Regions from separate parts of the Allobosea sp. P4_E12 genome, predicted to be linked through region 2. Evidence: riboswitches for the same ligand, from Rfam matches in the RefSeq annotation. Region 2 holds a riboswitch; each other region holds the start of a gene.
The links. A riboswitch is a leader RNA that binds a small molecule or an ion and turns the genes downstream of it on or off. The one in region 2 is predicted to bind thiamine pyrophosphate.
Positions count from the first base shown of each region.

Region 1: it holds a riboswitch for thiamine pyrophosphate, as region 2 does, so the genes downstream of both, thiO (glycine oxidase ThiO) here and thiB (thiamine ABC transporter substrate binding subunit) in region 2, are expected to answer to the same signal.
Region 3: it holds a riboswitch for thiamine pyrophosphate, as region 2 does, so the genes downstream of both, thiC (phosphomethylpyrimidine synthase ThiC) here and thiB (thiamine ABC transporter substrate binding subunit) in region 2, are expected to answer to the same signal.

Region 1 is NZ_JBFUIY010000013.1:171,836-176,326, forward strand. It holds gene thiG (thiazole synthase) at 1-437, opposite strand, end outside; gene thiS (sulfur carrier protein ThiS) at 439-651, opposite strand; gene thiO (glycine oxidase ThiO) at 648-1,838, opposite strand; TPP riboswitch at 1,895-2,027, opposite strand; gene AC1DW9_RS18480 (response regulator) at 2,352-2,729, shown strand; gene AC1DW9_RS18485 (hypothetical protein) at 2,998-3,348, shown strand; gene AC1DW9_RS18490 (MFS transporter) at 3,393-4,491, opposite strand, start outside.
Region 2 is NZ_JBFUIY010000001.1:244,399-248,889, forward strand. It holds gene AC1DW9_RS01160 (ABC transporter substrate-binding protein) at 13-1,602, opposite strand; TPP riboswitch at 1,759-1,870, shown strand; gene thiB (thiamine ABC transporter substrate binding subunit) at 1,937-2,956, shown strand; gene AC1DW9_RS01170 (ABC transporter permease family protein) at 2,961-4,491, shown strand, end outside.
Region 3 is NZ_JBFUIY010000008.1:97,467-101,957, reverse strand. It holds gene AC1DW9_RS12455 (hydroxyethylthiazole kinase) at 1-595, opposite strand, end outside; gene thiC (phosphomethylpyrimidine synthase ThiC) at 604-2,466, opposite strand; TPP riboswitch at 2,545-2,649, opposite strand; gene AC1DW9_RS12445 (hypothetical protein) at 2,732-2,932, opposite strand; gene AC1DW9_RS12440 (OmpA family protein) at 3,041-4,300, opposite strand.

The DNA.
Region 1 (4,491 bases), on a different contig from region 2:
TCGGCCAGGCGTGCGCAGATGACCGGATCGTCGTTGCAATAGGGCAGGACGACGAACCCCTTGTCGACGAGCTGGCGCGTCGCCTCGAGCAACTCGCCGACATCGGGATAAAGCGTCTCGCGATCGCCGATCACCTCGAGCTTGATCCAGTTGGTGCCGAGCGCCTCGCGTGCAAGCTCGGCCGTGAGGATCGCGTCGCGCGCGGTTTCGCAGCCCGCCGTGTTGGGCAGGAAGCGGCGGCCGGCGAGCAGGCGCACCGTGTCGGAGCCATGACCCTGCAGCGAAATGCGACGCATGGAGAGCGTGACAAGGTCCGAACCACTGGCCTCGATGGCATCGACCATGATGCGCTGGCTCGGATAGCCGGCCGTGCCTATGAGGAGCCGGGACGACAATGCCGTGCCGGCGATGGTGAGGGCCTCGATTGGGGTGCTCATGTCAGCCTCCCGCGAAGGCACGGATGATTTCGACGCGGTCGTTGCCCGACAGAGGTGTCTGCGCCCAGTCGACCTGCCGCACCACGGTGCCGTTCAGCGCGATGGCGAAGCCCTGCGGCCCCGGCAAGTCCAGCTCGGCCGTCTCCTCCTGCCAAAGCGCCGCCAGATTCTGCGCCGCGCTATCGCGGTCCTTGCCGTTGATGACGAGTTTCATGAGGTTGCCTCCAGAGATGGGGTGAAGCGCGCCTGACCGAATGACGCGGCCGGCCCCGTGATGCGGTCTTCGACGAGGAACTGCTCGATTGCGGCAGCCGTGACGGGGGCGAGCAGATAGCCGTTGCGGTGATGGCCGGTCGCAACGAGCAGGCCCGATATCCCCGTCTCGCCGACGATCGGCGCATCATCGATCGAGGTCGGGCGGAAGCCGGACCAGATCGCCTCGACCGGCATCTCCTCGGTCGAGGGCAATGCGCGCCGGGCGCCGTCGAGCAGGGCATAGACACCGCCAGCGGTCACGCTGTCGTCGAAGCCGCGTTCTTCCATGGTGGCGCCGACGAGGAGAGTGCCGTCGCTTTTGGGGGCGAGATGCACCTGCTCGGTCCAGACGACGCGCGCAAGCGTACCGGTCTCGGGCGTGCTGCGGAGCGCGAGTGACTGGCCCTTGAGCGGGCGCACGGGGATGTCGAGCCCGTGAATTCGGGTCCAGGCGCCGGCGGCCGCAATCACGATCGGAGCCTTGCAGAGCCCGCGTGGCGTCGAGACGCCGAGAGCGCGCCCCCCGGCCAGCTCCGGCTCGGCCTCGCAGGCTTCGACCAGATGCGCTCCGGCCGCGAGACAGGCGCGTCGCAGCGCCGCCATGACGCGCGGCGGATCGACCTGATGGTCGGCCGGGCAGAAAATACCGGCAACGACCGAAGGCCTCAGGCCGGGTTCGCGTTCGCGGCATTGCGCCCCGCCGAGCCATGCCGCCTCAAGCTCGGCGCGGCGCTGCAGGTCATGGCGAAAACGCAGGCGCTCGACCTCTTCGCGCCCCAGCGCGACCAGCAGGACACCGTCCCGGCGATAGTCGATGCCGAGCCCGCTCTCGGCTTCGAGCTCGCGCGCAAAACCCGGCCAGAGCCGCTGGCTTTCCAGCGCCAGCGGCAGATGCTCCTCGCCGCCCGGCTCCAGCTCGGCGGCCGCGGCCAGCATGCCGGTCGCGGCAAGGCTTGCCCCCTGCCCGATCGTGCCACGCTCGAAAACGGTCACGTCAAAGCCGCGCCGGGCCAGCCGCCAGCCGATGGACAGACCGATCAGGCCGCCGCCAATGATGGCGATATCGGTGACGGCCGGCACCTCGCAGGCGACAGGCCCGGAAGCGCCGCCAGAGCGGCGAAGGGTGGTATGTGGCGGGCCGCGCATGGCAAACTCCTCGCCCGCTCGGGGAAGGAGATCTGGCAACCCTTCGGCTGCCGGCAAGTGCCGCGACGCTCCATCCCTCCGCCGGTATGAGCCGGATCAGGTTCGAAGGATTTCCGCGCGCCTCTCCGGGGGACACCCGGTCTGCCAGCGGTTTCTCAGCCCCTTGCCGGGGATCTCCTTGGATCCGCGCAGTCTGGAGCCGGGGCGGCAGCGAGGTCAAGGCCAATCCGACACGAACGCCGGGAGGACCCCGGCTGGCGGGCCAGGGGCCGGGAATCTTCGCGGGTCCAAGGCGCTGCTGAGGCACCTCGCCTGCCGCCATTCACCCGCGCTCCGCTTCCGCTGCCGGCACGCGCGGCCAGGCGGGCGGCTTCACGAGGGAGCGCTCCGCCGGCCATGCCAACAGCATGCATTGTCCGTAGCGCCCAAAGCAGGCGCGACGGCGGAACGTTCCGGTCCATGAGCCGTTGGACCTCTACCGCCGCGACAAGAAGGCGGTTCAGGAGAAGCCCAGTGCCTACAGACGCGGAAAAGCCGGTTGTTCTCGTTGTCGACGACGAGCCGATCATCAGGATGTATGCGGCCTTGCTCGTCGAGGAGGCCGGTTACCTCGCCGTAGAGGCAGCGACCGCCGACGAGGCCCTGGCCATTCTCGAGCAACGCGACGATGTCCGCATCCTCTTCACCGATGTCGAGATGCCGGGCTCGCTGAACGGCCTGCAGCTGGTCGAGGTCGTGCGCGAGAAATGGCCGCCGATCGGGCTGATGGTGACCTCGGGCCATGTCCGGGTCGACCCTCAGAAATTGCCGGAGCGGGCCCGGTTCTTTCGAAAACCCTATACCGAGAGCGAGATCATCAGGACGCTGAAATCCTTGCCGGCCAGCGCCTAGGCGCGCCTGACAGAATGGACGCGAAGGAAACGGCCGATCCCCGCGCCGGGGCGGGATCGGGGCAGAGCCCAGGAAACGGGCTTGAAACGGGCTTTCCGTGCCCGACGGAGGGCTTGCATCCTTCGTGATGGCGCCGACCGAATATCCCGAGATCTGCAACTCGCCCGCGCGCAAACCGGTGAGGCACTGCGCGCAACTCGTAAGCCAGCAGGAGAACTGGTAGGATCGGAGCTGGGCGACGCTTTCCGATTGCTGGGCGGACACAGCCATGCGGAAGTTCGATTACTACGACACCGTGCTGGTACCGTGGTATTCAGAAGATGACTTTCCTGCCTTGCTGGACATGGTCGGCAAGGACCCCAGGATCCCCCGCTCCTATCCCGAATGGAAGCGCCAGTTCGCTGCCGCGACGGAGCTGCTTCTGGCCAAGGGCAAGACCGTCCAGATCATCACCGTTCGCCTCGCCGAGTATCTTGAGTGGCTGCAAATCACCCATCGCAGCAACACGGTGGCGGCACGCCTGCGCTATCTGAAATGGCTGGCCACGCAAAACGGCCAGAGGGCGACCGTCCTCCCCGTGCCGGCAAGGGTGCTGTCCGACGCAGGTGGCGAGGGCTAGCCGCACAGGGTTCGCCCCTGCCAGGTCCAAGGGGCCTGTCTCCGTCATGCGGTCGCGCCTGGCAGCGAGCGCCTTTGGCGCCCCCATAGGAAACAGGCCATGGCGGCTGCTTGCACCACGGCAGCGACCGCAAACAGCGCTGCCCCATCGAAGCTCGACAGTCCGGTTGGCGACAGCGTCCGCAGAGCGCCGAACACGGCCGGCGCAAAGGAATAACCTGCCTGTCCGATGGCAACGATCAGTGGAACGACGCGGGCAACGTCTGCCTTGCCGAATTCGACCTGTGCGATGAGCGGTGGCAGGGATGTGGCATTGCCAATCCCCGCACCGAACAGAATGACGCCCATGATCATCAGCGTTGCGTTGGCATCGCCCGCGATCAGGAAGGTCAATGACCCGCCAATCTGGACCGCATAGCTCGCGCAGGCGACGAGACGACGGTCCGCTGAGGCAGGCATGACAAGGCCGACCACCGTCCTGCCTGCGATCGCGGCGATCGTTGCGCCCCCCATGGCCAGCCCGGCATTTTGAGGCCCGATGGCCGGCACGAGCAGCGAGAACAGATGGGCGAGAAGGCCGATCTGGGCGAACAGACCCAACGCCATCCCTGCCGCCAGCGTCAGGAAACGACGGTCCCGCCACAGCGATCCCTTTGGCATGGCCGCCACAGCCGAAGCGTTGACCGCAGCCGGACCTGCGGCTGGCCGAATGCCGTCAGGGAACTGGTTCAGTCGCCCGGGAGTCTTTGAAAACGCGAAAATCGACAGGGCAAGAATAGCGGCGACCATGATCACGCCAACCACGATCGCCGCCTTGAGAAAACCGATGGCGAGGATAAGAGCGACCCAGAGAGGTGAGAAAATCACGCCGCCGATACTGGCTCCGTTATAGGCCATCGAGAGAGCCGCAGGGCGAGACCTCACGAACCAGGGAGAGATGATCGCGTTGACGGCTGCGGCGCCCATCGCAACCCAGCCCACGCCACTCAACAAAGCCGCGCAGAAGAGATGCCACGGCTCGCTGGCCATCGCCCAGCCGACGACCCCGGTCGCAAGCAAGGCCGCCCCGAGCGCCGTCACCATGGGAACCCCCAGGCTTCGATAGAGGCGCGGCAGATTGGCGATGATCACCGCCCCGACTAGG
Region 2 (4,491 bases):
GGTGCTCCGTCCTCAGGCCTTCTTCTCCATGTTCCAGAAGAACTGGACGGGCGAGAGCACCATGCCGGTCAGGCTCTTGCGATAGGCCATTGGCTGCTGCACCAGCCCCGCCGGCGCATAGGGCACCGTCTCGAAGGCGCGCTTCTCGATCGAGGCGGCCAGCTCCTTCTGCTTGGCCACCTCAGGCGTTGCAATCCACTGATCGCGCAGACCTTCCAGCGTGGCATCCTCCGGCCAGCCGAACCAGGCGGCAGGGCCATTGCTGCGCAACAGCGGATGCAGCGCGGGATTGAGCACGTCGGCGCCCGACCAGAGCGTGTGGAACACCGACCAGCCGCCCTGGTCCGGCAATCCGCGGTTGGAACGCCTGCCGATGAAGCTGGCCCAATCGGTCGCGACCAGATCGACAGTCATGCCGAGCTTCTTCAGCAGTTCCTGTGTCACCAGGCACTGGTTATAGGCGATCGGCTGGTCGGCGGGTGCCAGTAGCAACACCTTCTCGTTCTTGTAGCCGGCCTCCTGCAGCATGGCCTTGGCCCGCTCCAGATTGTTGCCGAGTGCAGCCTGTCCGCCCGCTCCGGTCGACATCGGCGAGCCCGGCGTGAAGAAGGTCTTGCACTCCTTGTAGTAGTCCTTGCTGCCGACGACCGCCTCCATGTAGTCGGTCTGATCGATTGCCATCATCACCGCCCGGCGGATGCCGGGATTGTTGAAGGGCGGCTGCAGATGGTTGAAACGCATCAGCAAGATCAGTCCCAGCGGCACGTTCTCGATCGCGATCTCGGGATTGCTCTTGAGCAGGGGCAGGAGATCGACCGGCGGCTGTTCGTACCAGTCGACCTCGCCCTGCATCAGCGCGCCGACTGCGGCTGAAACCTCGGTCAGCGGCAACCATTCGATACGGTCGATCTTGGCGACCTTGCCGCCAGCGGCCCAGGACGGAGCCTCCTCTCGTGGCCTGTACTTGGCGAAGCGCTCATAGATCGCGTTCTGGCCCGGCACCCATTGCTTGTCCATGAAGCGCCAGGGTCCGGAACCGATCGCCTCCGTGATGTTCTTGGTTGGCTCCATCATGGCCACGCGCTCGGGCATCATGAAGGGCACGTTCGAGGAGAGCTTGCCGAGCGCGTCCGGCAGCATCGGGAAGGGCTTCTTCAGGCGGATGGCGAAGGTGCGCTGATCGACGACATCGTAACCCTCGACGAATGTCGCGAAAGTCTGCCCGAAGGCATCGCGCGCCGACCAACGCTTGATCGAGGCAATGCAGTCCTGCGCCCTGACCGGCTGCTCGTCGTGGAACATCAGTCCGTCGCGCAGATGGAAGGTCCAGCGCAGCCCGTCCGGCGCAGTCTCCCAGCTCTCGACCATTTGCGGCTGGATGCGGAACTGCGCGTCCGTCGCAAAGAGGGTATCATATATCAGATAGCCGTGATTGCGGATAACATAGCTCGTAGCGACGATCGGATCGAGGGAGGGCAACGGCGTTGACGGAATGAAGCGCAGCGTATTGGCGCGCGACTGCGCGCGCGACGGAAATCCAACGAGGCTGGAAGCGGTTAAAGCGGAACTTCCGGCCAGAATCTGACGGCGATTGAGTCGCATTCGGCATCCCCTTGCTCTTGAGCTTTCGCGCCTGGCGCGCCTGCCTTCTGTTAAGCAAGAGATATACCAGCATGACCATGCGGCCAGACGCAATGGCCCTTGCGATGGCCAGGCGGCATCAACTGGACTCGCCCCGGCCCGCTCGCTATTCCCTTGACCGTCTCAACGGGGTGCCCGGCGATTTCGGGCTGAGAGGGAAGCGCAGGGCTTTCAACCCGTCGAACCTGATCCGGATCGTGCCGGCGGAGGGATTGAGCACTGGCGTCTCGCATCCGGAGACCGCCTTCCCTCTCGACCGTCATGGCCTGCCGTCGAATGCATGCGGGGTGACGCCATGACCTTTCTGAACAACCGGTTGACCCGGATCGCCGCCGCGCTCTCGGCGCTCCTGCTCGCGACGCCGTCCATGGCCCAGGAGAAACCGGCACTGACGGTCTACACTTATTCCTCCTTCACCGGGAAATACGGTCCCGGCGCGAAAGTGAAGGCGGCCTTCGAGGCGCAATGCAGTTGCACGCTGAACTGGGTCGCAAGCGATGATGCCGGCTCCCTCGTCGCGCGCCTGAAGCTGGAGGGTGAGGCGACCAAGGCCGATGCCGTGCTCGGCCTCGACATGAACCTTGCTGCAGAAGCCAAGGCGACGGGACTGTTCCAGCCCCATGGCCAGGACCGTGCCGCGCTCACTTTGCCCATCGCCTGGACTGACGATACCTTCCTGCCCTTCGATTGGGGGCATCTCGCCTTCGTCTATGATTCAACCAAACTTGCCGCGCCGCCCACCAGCCTGAAGCAGCTTGTCGACGATCCGAATGGGCCAAAGCTCGTGCTGCAGGACCCGCGCACCAGCGCGCCCGGGCTTGGCTTCCTGCTCTGGATGCGATCCGTCTATGGCGACGGCGCTGACGCCGCCTGGACCAGGCTCAAGCCGCGCATCGTCACCTTCACCAAGGGCTGGTCCGAGGCCTACGGACTCTTCCTCAAGGGCGAGGCCGACATGGTGCTCTCCTACGCGACATCGCCGGCCTATCACATCGGCGCCGAGAAGAAGACGCAGTACAAGGCCGCCCCCTTCAGCGAAGGCCACTATCTGCATGTCGAACTCGCCGGCATGACGCGCACGACGCGGCAGCCGGAACTCGCCAAACGCTTCCTCGCCTTCACGCTTTCGGACGCCTTCCAATCGCTGATCCCGGAAGGCAACTGGATGATGCCGGCGAAACAGGCGACAGGTGGACTGCCGGCTTCATTCGCCGATGTCGTCAAGCCGGAACGAACCTTGCTGTTCACGCCGGACGAGGTGCGCACGCAGCGCCGAACCTTCATCGACGCCTGGCTCGCCGCAGCGAGCCGCTGAGGCCTTGCTCCGCCCGGCCACGCTCACTGCGCTTGCCATCCTTGCGCTCGCCGGCGCCTCGCTCGCCGGGCTGGCGCGAGCCGGCGGCGACGTCGCGGCCCTGTCGTCGCTCGGCCCCTATCTCGCTCGCCTCGTCGCAGGAGCGACCGTCCAGGCGGGCCTGTCGATGCTGCTCTCGCTTCTGCTGGGCACGGCACTGGCGCTTGCCTTGCTGCGCCGCCGCTTCCCAAGCCGCAACCTCCTGCTCGCCGTGCTGACCGCCGCCGCCGTCGCACCGACGATCGTGATCGTCTTCGGCGTCATCGCGATCTATGGCCGTTCCGGGTTGCTCGGCGACCTGGCGCGTGCCGTCGGTGCTGAACCGCCGGCGATCTACGGGCTCCAGGGTATCCTGATCGCGCATGTGCTGATGAATACGCCGCTGGTGACGCGCACGCTGCTTCAGGCCTTCGGCCGCGAACCGGGCGAGCGGAGGCGCCTGGCGTCGGCACTCGGCTTCTCCGCCGCCGATTGTTTCCGGCATCTCGACTGGCCCGTGATCCGGCGCGAAGCCCCGGCGCTAGCCACCTTCGTCTTTCTGCTCTGCTTCACGAGCTTTGCCGTCGTGCTCTCGCTCGGTGGCGGGCCTGCCAATGCGACGCTGGAAGTCGCGATCTACGAAGCGGTCCGTTTCGAGGCCGATTTCGCCCGCGCGGCCGCTCTCGCCAGCCTCCAGCTTGTGCTCTGCCTCGGACTTGCGACTGCGCTCGCCGCACTCGCGCCGGCGGCCCGCGACGAGGCAAGTGCCGAGCGCCATGCGGTGCGCCCCGATATCCTCGCCCCTTCCCTGCGGCGGCTGGACTGCCTTGTTCTCATTCTGGCGACGGCATGGATCGCACCGCCTCTCCTCAGCATCGCAAGCGGCCTCACAGCCGTACCGATGCTCGCGACCGCCGAATTCGCATCGGCTGCCGCGACGAGCGCGGCGATCGCGCTTGGCGCTGGCCTCCTCGCCTGCCTGTTTGCCGTACTGCTCGCCAGCGCCGCGCGCGGACGCCGGCCGCGCCCGGGACTTCCCGACCTTGCCGCCTTCACCATGCTTGGCCTGCCGCCCTTCGCCTTCGTGGCAGGGCTGTACGTCCTGACCCGCAACCTCGCCGATCCCGCAATGCTCGGTCTGCTGCTTGTGCCGCTCGTCAACGCCCTGATGGCGCTGCCCTATGCCTATCGGCTGCTGGCACCGCCACTCGCGACCAGCGCCGAGCGCCATGGAAGACTGGCAGAGAGCCTCGGCATTGCCGGCTGGACCCGGCTGCGTCTCGTCGAATGGCCAGCCCTGCGCGCACCGCTGGCGGCCGCATTCGCCTTTGCCACGGCGCTCTCGCTCGGCGATTTCGGCGTCATTGCTCTGTTCGGTGGCGGCGAGCTCACCACCTTGCCCTACCTGCTGGCGAACCGCCTCGGCGCCTATCGCATGGATGAAGCGGGAGCGCTGGCGCTCGTGCTGGTGCTTTCCGCCGGGGGGCTCGCCTACCTGACCGAGCACTGGAGTGCGC
Region 3 (4,491 bases), on a different contig from region 2:
CTGCCGGATCGCCCTCGACCGCGCAGCATGCCGCGATCAGGGCGCCCGCTGCGCAGCCGACCCCGGTGACCCTCGTCATCAGCGGATGGCCATGGGAGACGGACAGCATGCCGCCTGCGCGCATGATCCGGTCGACCTTGCCGGTGGTGACGAGCGTGAGGTTGCGCTCGCGCGCCGTCTTGAGATCGGCAGCAAGCGCGGCCATCTCGGTCGCGTTGCCGCGCACGACGATGTTCGGCAGGCGCAAGACCTCGCGCGCCACGCGCTGGCGCAGCGGCGAGAGTTCGACGAAGACCGGATCGAAGACCAGCGGTTTCTGTCGGTCGCGCGCGACCTCCAGCAGCTTCGGGATGGCGAGTTCGCTCTCGGCATTGATCGTGCCGATGTTGATCAGGATCGCGCCGGCGCCCTCGGCCATTGCCGCGATCTCGTCGACATGGATCGCCATGGACGGGATCGCGCCGAAGGCGAGCAGCATGTTCGCCGTAATGTTCTGCGCCACCGTATTGGTGAGGCATTGCACCCGCGGGCGGCTCGCTGCCACCCGCGCCAGCACGCCTGCAACGACCGTCGCGTCGAAGCGGGCCGCGGTCATCGTCGCGCTCATTCCGCCGCCGGCAAGTAGAGATTGCCGCCCTTGGCGAGGAATTCCTGCGATTTCTCCGCCATGCCCTCGAGCGCCGCGCGTTCGTTCTCGCCCATCGCCAGCACTTCGGCGCGCAGATCCTGCGTGATCTTCATCGAGCAGAATTTCGGCCCGCACATCGAACAGAAATGCGCGACCTTGTGGGCATCCTTCGGCAGGGTCTCGTCATGGAAGGAACGTGCCGTATCGGGGTCGAGCGCCAGGTTGAACTGGTCCTCCCAGCGGAAGTCGAAGCGGGCGCGCGAGACCGCGTCGTCGCGGATCTTGGCCGCTGGATGGCCCTTGGCGAGATCGGCGGCATGGGCCGCGATCCGATAGGTGATGACGCCGGTCTTGACGTCGTCGCGGTTGGGAAGGCCGAGATGCTCCTTGGGCGTGACATAGCAGAGCATGGCGCAGCCGAACCAGCCGATCATCGCCGCGCCGATGCCCGAGGTGATGTGGTCGTAACCCGGCGCGATGTCGGTGGTCAGCGGTCCCAGCGTGTAGAACGGCGCCTCGCCGCATTCGCGCAGCTGCTTGTCCATGTTCTCCTTGATCTTGTGCATCGGCACGTGGCCCGGGCCCTCGATCATCACCTGGCAGCCCTTGTCCCAGGCGACCTTGGTGAGCTCGCCCAGCGTCTCCAGCTCGGCAAACTGGGCGCGGTCATTGGCGTCGGCGATCGAGCCCGGACGCWGGCCGTCGCCGAGCGAGAAGGAGACGTCATATTTGCGCATGATCTCGCARATCTCGTCGAAGCGCTCGTAGAGGAAGCTCTCCTTGTGGTGCGCGAGGCACCAGCGCGCCATGATCGAGCCGCCGCGCGAGACGATGCCCGTGACGCGGCTCGCAGTGAGCGGGACATAGGGCAGGCGCACGCCGGCATGGATGGTGAAATAGTCGACGCCCTGCTCGGCCTGCTCGATCAGCGTGTCCTTGAAGACCTCCCAGTCGAGCTTGATCGGGTCGCCGCCGACCTTCTCAAGCGCCTGGTAGATCGGCACCGTGCCGATCGGAACCGGCGAGTTGCGCAGGATCCAGGAGCGGATGTTGTGGATGTTGCGGCCGGTCGACAGGTCCATCACCGTGTCGGCGCCCCAGCGGATCGCCCAGACCAGCTTCTCGACCTCCTCGGCAGCGCCGGACGTCACGGCCGAATTGCCGATATTGGCGTTGATCTTGACCAGGAAATTGCGGCCGATCGCCATCGGCTCCAGTTCGGGGTGGTTGATATTGGCCGGGATGATGGCGCGGCCGCGGGCGATTTCCTCGCGCACGAATTCAGGGGTGACGAATTCCGGAACCGAGGCGCCAAAGCTCTCGCCATCGGCATGGCGCTCGCGTGCGCCTTCGAGCATCGCGGCGCGGCCGAGATTCTCGCGATGCGCGACATAGATCATCTCGGGCGTGATGATGCCGGCCTTGGCGAACTCGTACTGGGTCGCCATCTGGCCGGGCTTCGCCTCGAGGATCGGGCGTGGGGCCGGGCAGGCGGRAACGAGCTGTTCAGGCGAGATATGGCCGTTATCGGCGGCAGTGACGGCGCGGCCGGGCACGGTCGTGAAGCCGGAGGCATCGAGCCAGGCGCGGCGCGGCTGCGGCAGGCCGGCATTCAGGTCGATCGTGACATCGCTCTCGGTGAACGGACCGGACGGGTCGTAGATCCGGACCGGCGGCTCGGAATCGGTGGTGAGCTGAACTTCGCGGAAGGGCACCCGCATCTCGGGATGGTCCGGCGGCGCGACATAGATCTTGCGCGAGCCGATGATCGGTCCGGTCGTCACGCTTTGAGGGGCAGCCTTGACGGTATTCTTCTGGGGCTTGGTGTGGGCGTTCATGGGATCTCCTCCTTGGTCCAAGGTTCAGGAGATCCGGGTTTAGAAGCGGTCCAGTCGCTGTCTGCGGGTACACGTGTGGCGCACGCCGCGTTCCAGTCCCTCCGCCGGTATGACCCGGATCAGGTTCGACGGGTTCGGCTTTGGACGCCATCTCAGCTCTTGCGAGCACCCCTCGGAACGAAGCGGAGGTTAGGGCCGGCGGCTCTTGAACGCAACCGGCAAGGGGCGGGATGCGGCCCTGCCATGCGGCGCCGGAATGCCGGGCTCAGGCGAGAATGTCGACGTTCTGGCCCTGGCCAGCGGCAAGAGTAGCCTTCTGGGACTCGGCACTCTGCTGCAGCATATCCACGAGCGCCTGGTCGGACGTCGCCTGCTGCTTCACCATCGCTGTCTGCAAGGTCTGGCGGGTCGAGGCTGCCTGGCTTGCGGCAAAGCCCTGCGCGATCGCGACGGTTGTCTCACTCATCTCAACTCTCCTTACGACAGGTCTTAAGCCGGAGAGCTTGCTGATTCCTGAATCCCCTGATCCGGGGAGACCGGCGCGACGGTCGCCCGCCGCGCCGGTTCTATTGGTTCACTGCGGCTGATTCTGCCCGGCCAGCAGCGGGGTGATGCGTCGGAGCGTGACGCGGCGGTTCTCGCGGGCGGCCTCCTGCGTCTGCACCTTGAGATACTGCTCGCCATAGCCCTGCGTCGTCAGGTTCTCCGGCGGCACCTGGAAATCGCGCGTCAGGATCTCGGCGACCGATTGGGCCCGGCGATCCGAGAGCGAGAGGTTGTCGACATCCGAGCCGACGGCGTCGGTATGGCCCTCGACCAGGAAAACCTCGTTCGGCGCGCGCTGCAGTGCCTGGCTGATCGAGGCGGCAATCACCGAGAGCCGCTGCGCCTGGTTGGGGGTGACCTCCCAGGACCCGGTCTCGAAGGTTACCGTGTCGATATCGACGCTGCGCATGCGGGCGCGCAGGTCCGGCGAGTAGCGGACCTCGTCGAGCGTGTAGCGGCGCGGGATCGCGGCGATCGGCGGGGCGGTGATCGTCTCATAGATCAGGCGCTGGTCGGCCTGCTCGGCGTCGACGATATAGCGCTCGCGCGGGATCGGCAGCGGCGGCGGCGGCAGCACGACGACCTCGTCCGAGAAGCGCATATCCGGCCGATCGCGGCGGGTGTTGTCGATCATCACGATCTCATCGCCATCGCGCATGCGCCGGGTCCGGCGGATCAGGCGGCCATCCTCGTCGGTCACGGTGATGATGCGGCTGCCGTCCGGCCGTTCGAACACGGTGACGTTCTCGTCTCCGCGCCGTTCGGTCCGTCCCTGCCAGCCGAGGTCGCGGAAGCGCTCGGTCTCGTCGCGGCGGATGATGGCACGGTCGTCGTCGCGGATGATCGTGCGACCGGGCTCGCGAATGATCGTGACGTCGCCCTCGCGGCGCTCCTCGCGGCGCCCGCGGACATCGTCGAGGCGCGTCGCGCCCTGCGTCGCCATGATGCCGCCGAGTACGCCTACGCCAAGGCCGATCGCAGCCGCGCCACCGAGGCCGATGCCACCGCGACGGCCCTGCCGGTCAGGCGGGGGCAGTTGCCCGGGTCCAGCGGCTGGAGGCTGGCCGGCCGGAGGCGGAGCGAGCGTCTGGCCCGGCTGCGGCGGTGCAACGGGCGGCGGGACTGCGCCGGGCGCGCGACCGCCGGGGGGCGGGGCGAGCGGGGCTGCTGCCGGCGGCTGAGCGGGTAGCGGCGCCGGAACCTGACCGGGTGTTGCAGAAGGCGGTTGGCCGGCTGGCGGCGCGCCGGGCGCACGACCACCCGGAGGCGGCACCAGCGGCTGGGTCACGGGCGGCTGAGCTTGCGGGGCAGTTCTTGGCACCGGCGCTGGTGTCGGGCGAGCCGCCGGGGGTTGGGTCGGAGCCGTCGCTGGCGCCTGGCCGGGAGCGGTCACAGGCGGTTGGCCGGCTGGCGGCGCGCCGGGCGCACGACCACCCGGAGGCGGCGCCAGTGGCTGGGTGGCGGGCGGCTGGGCTTGCG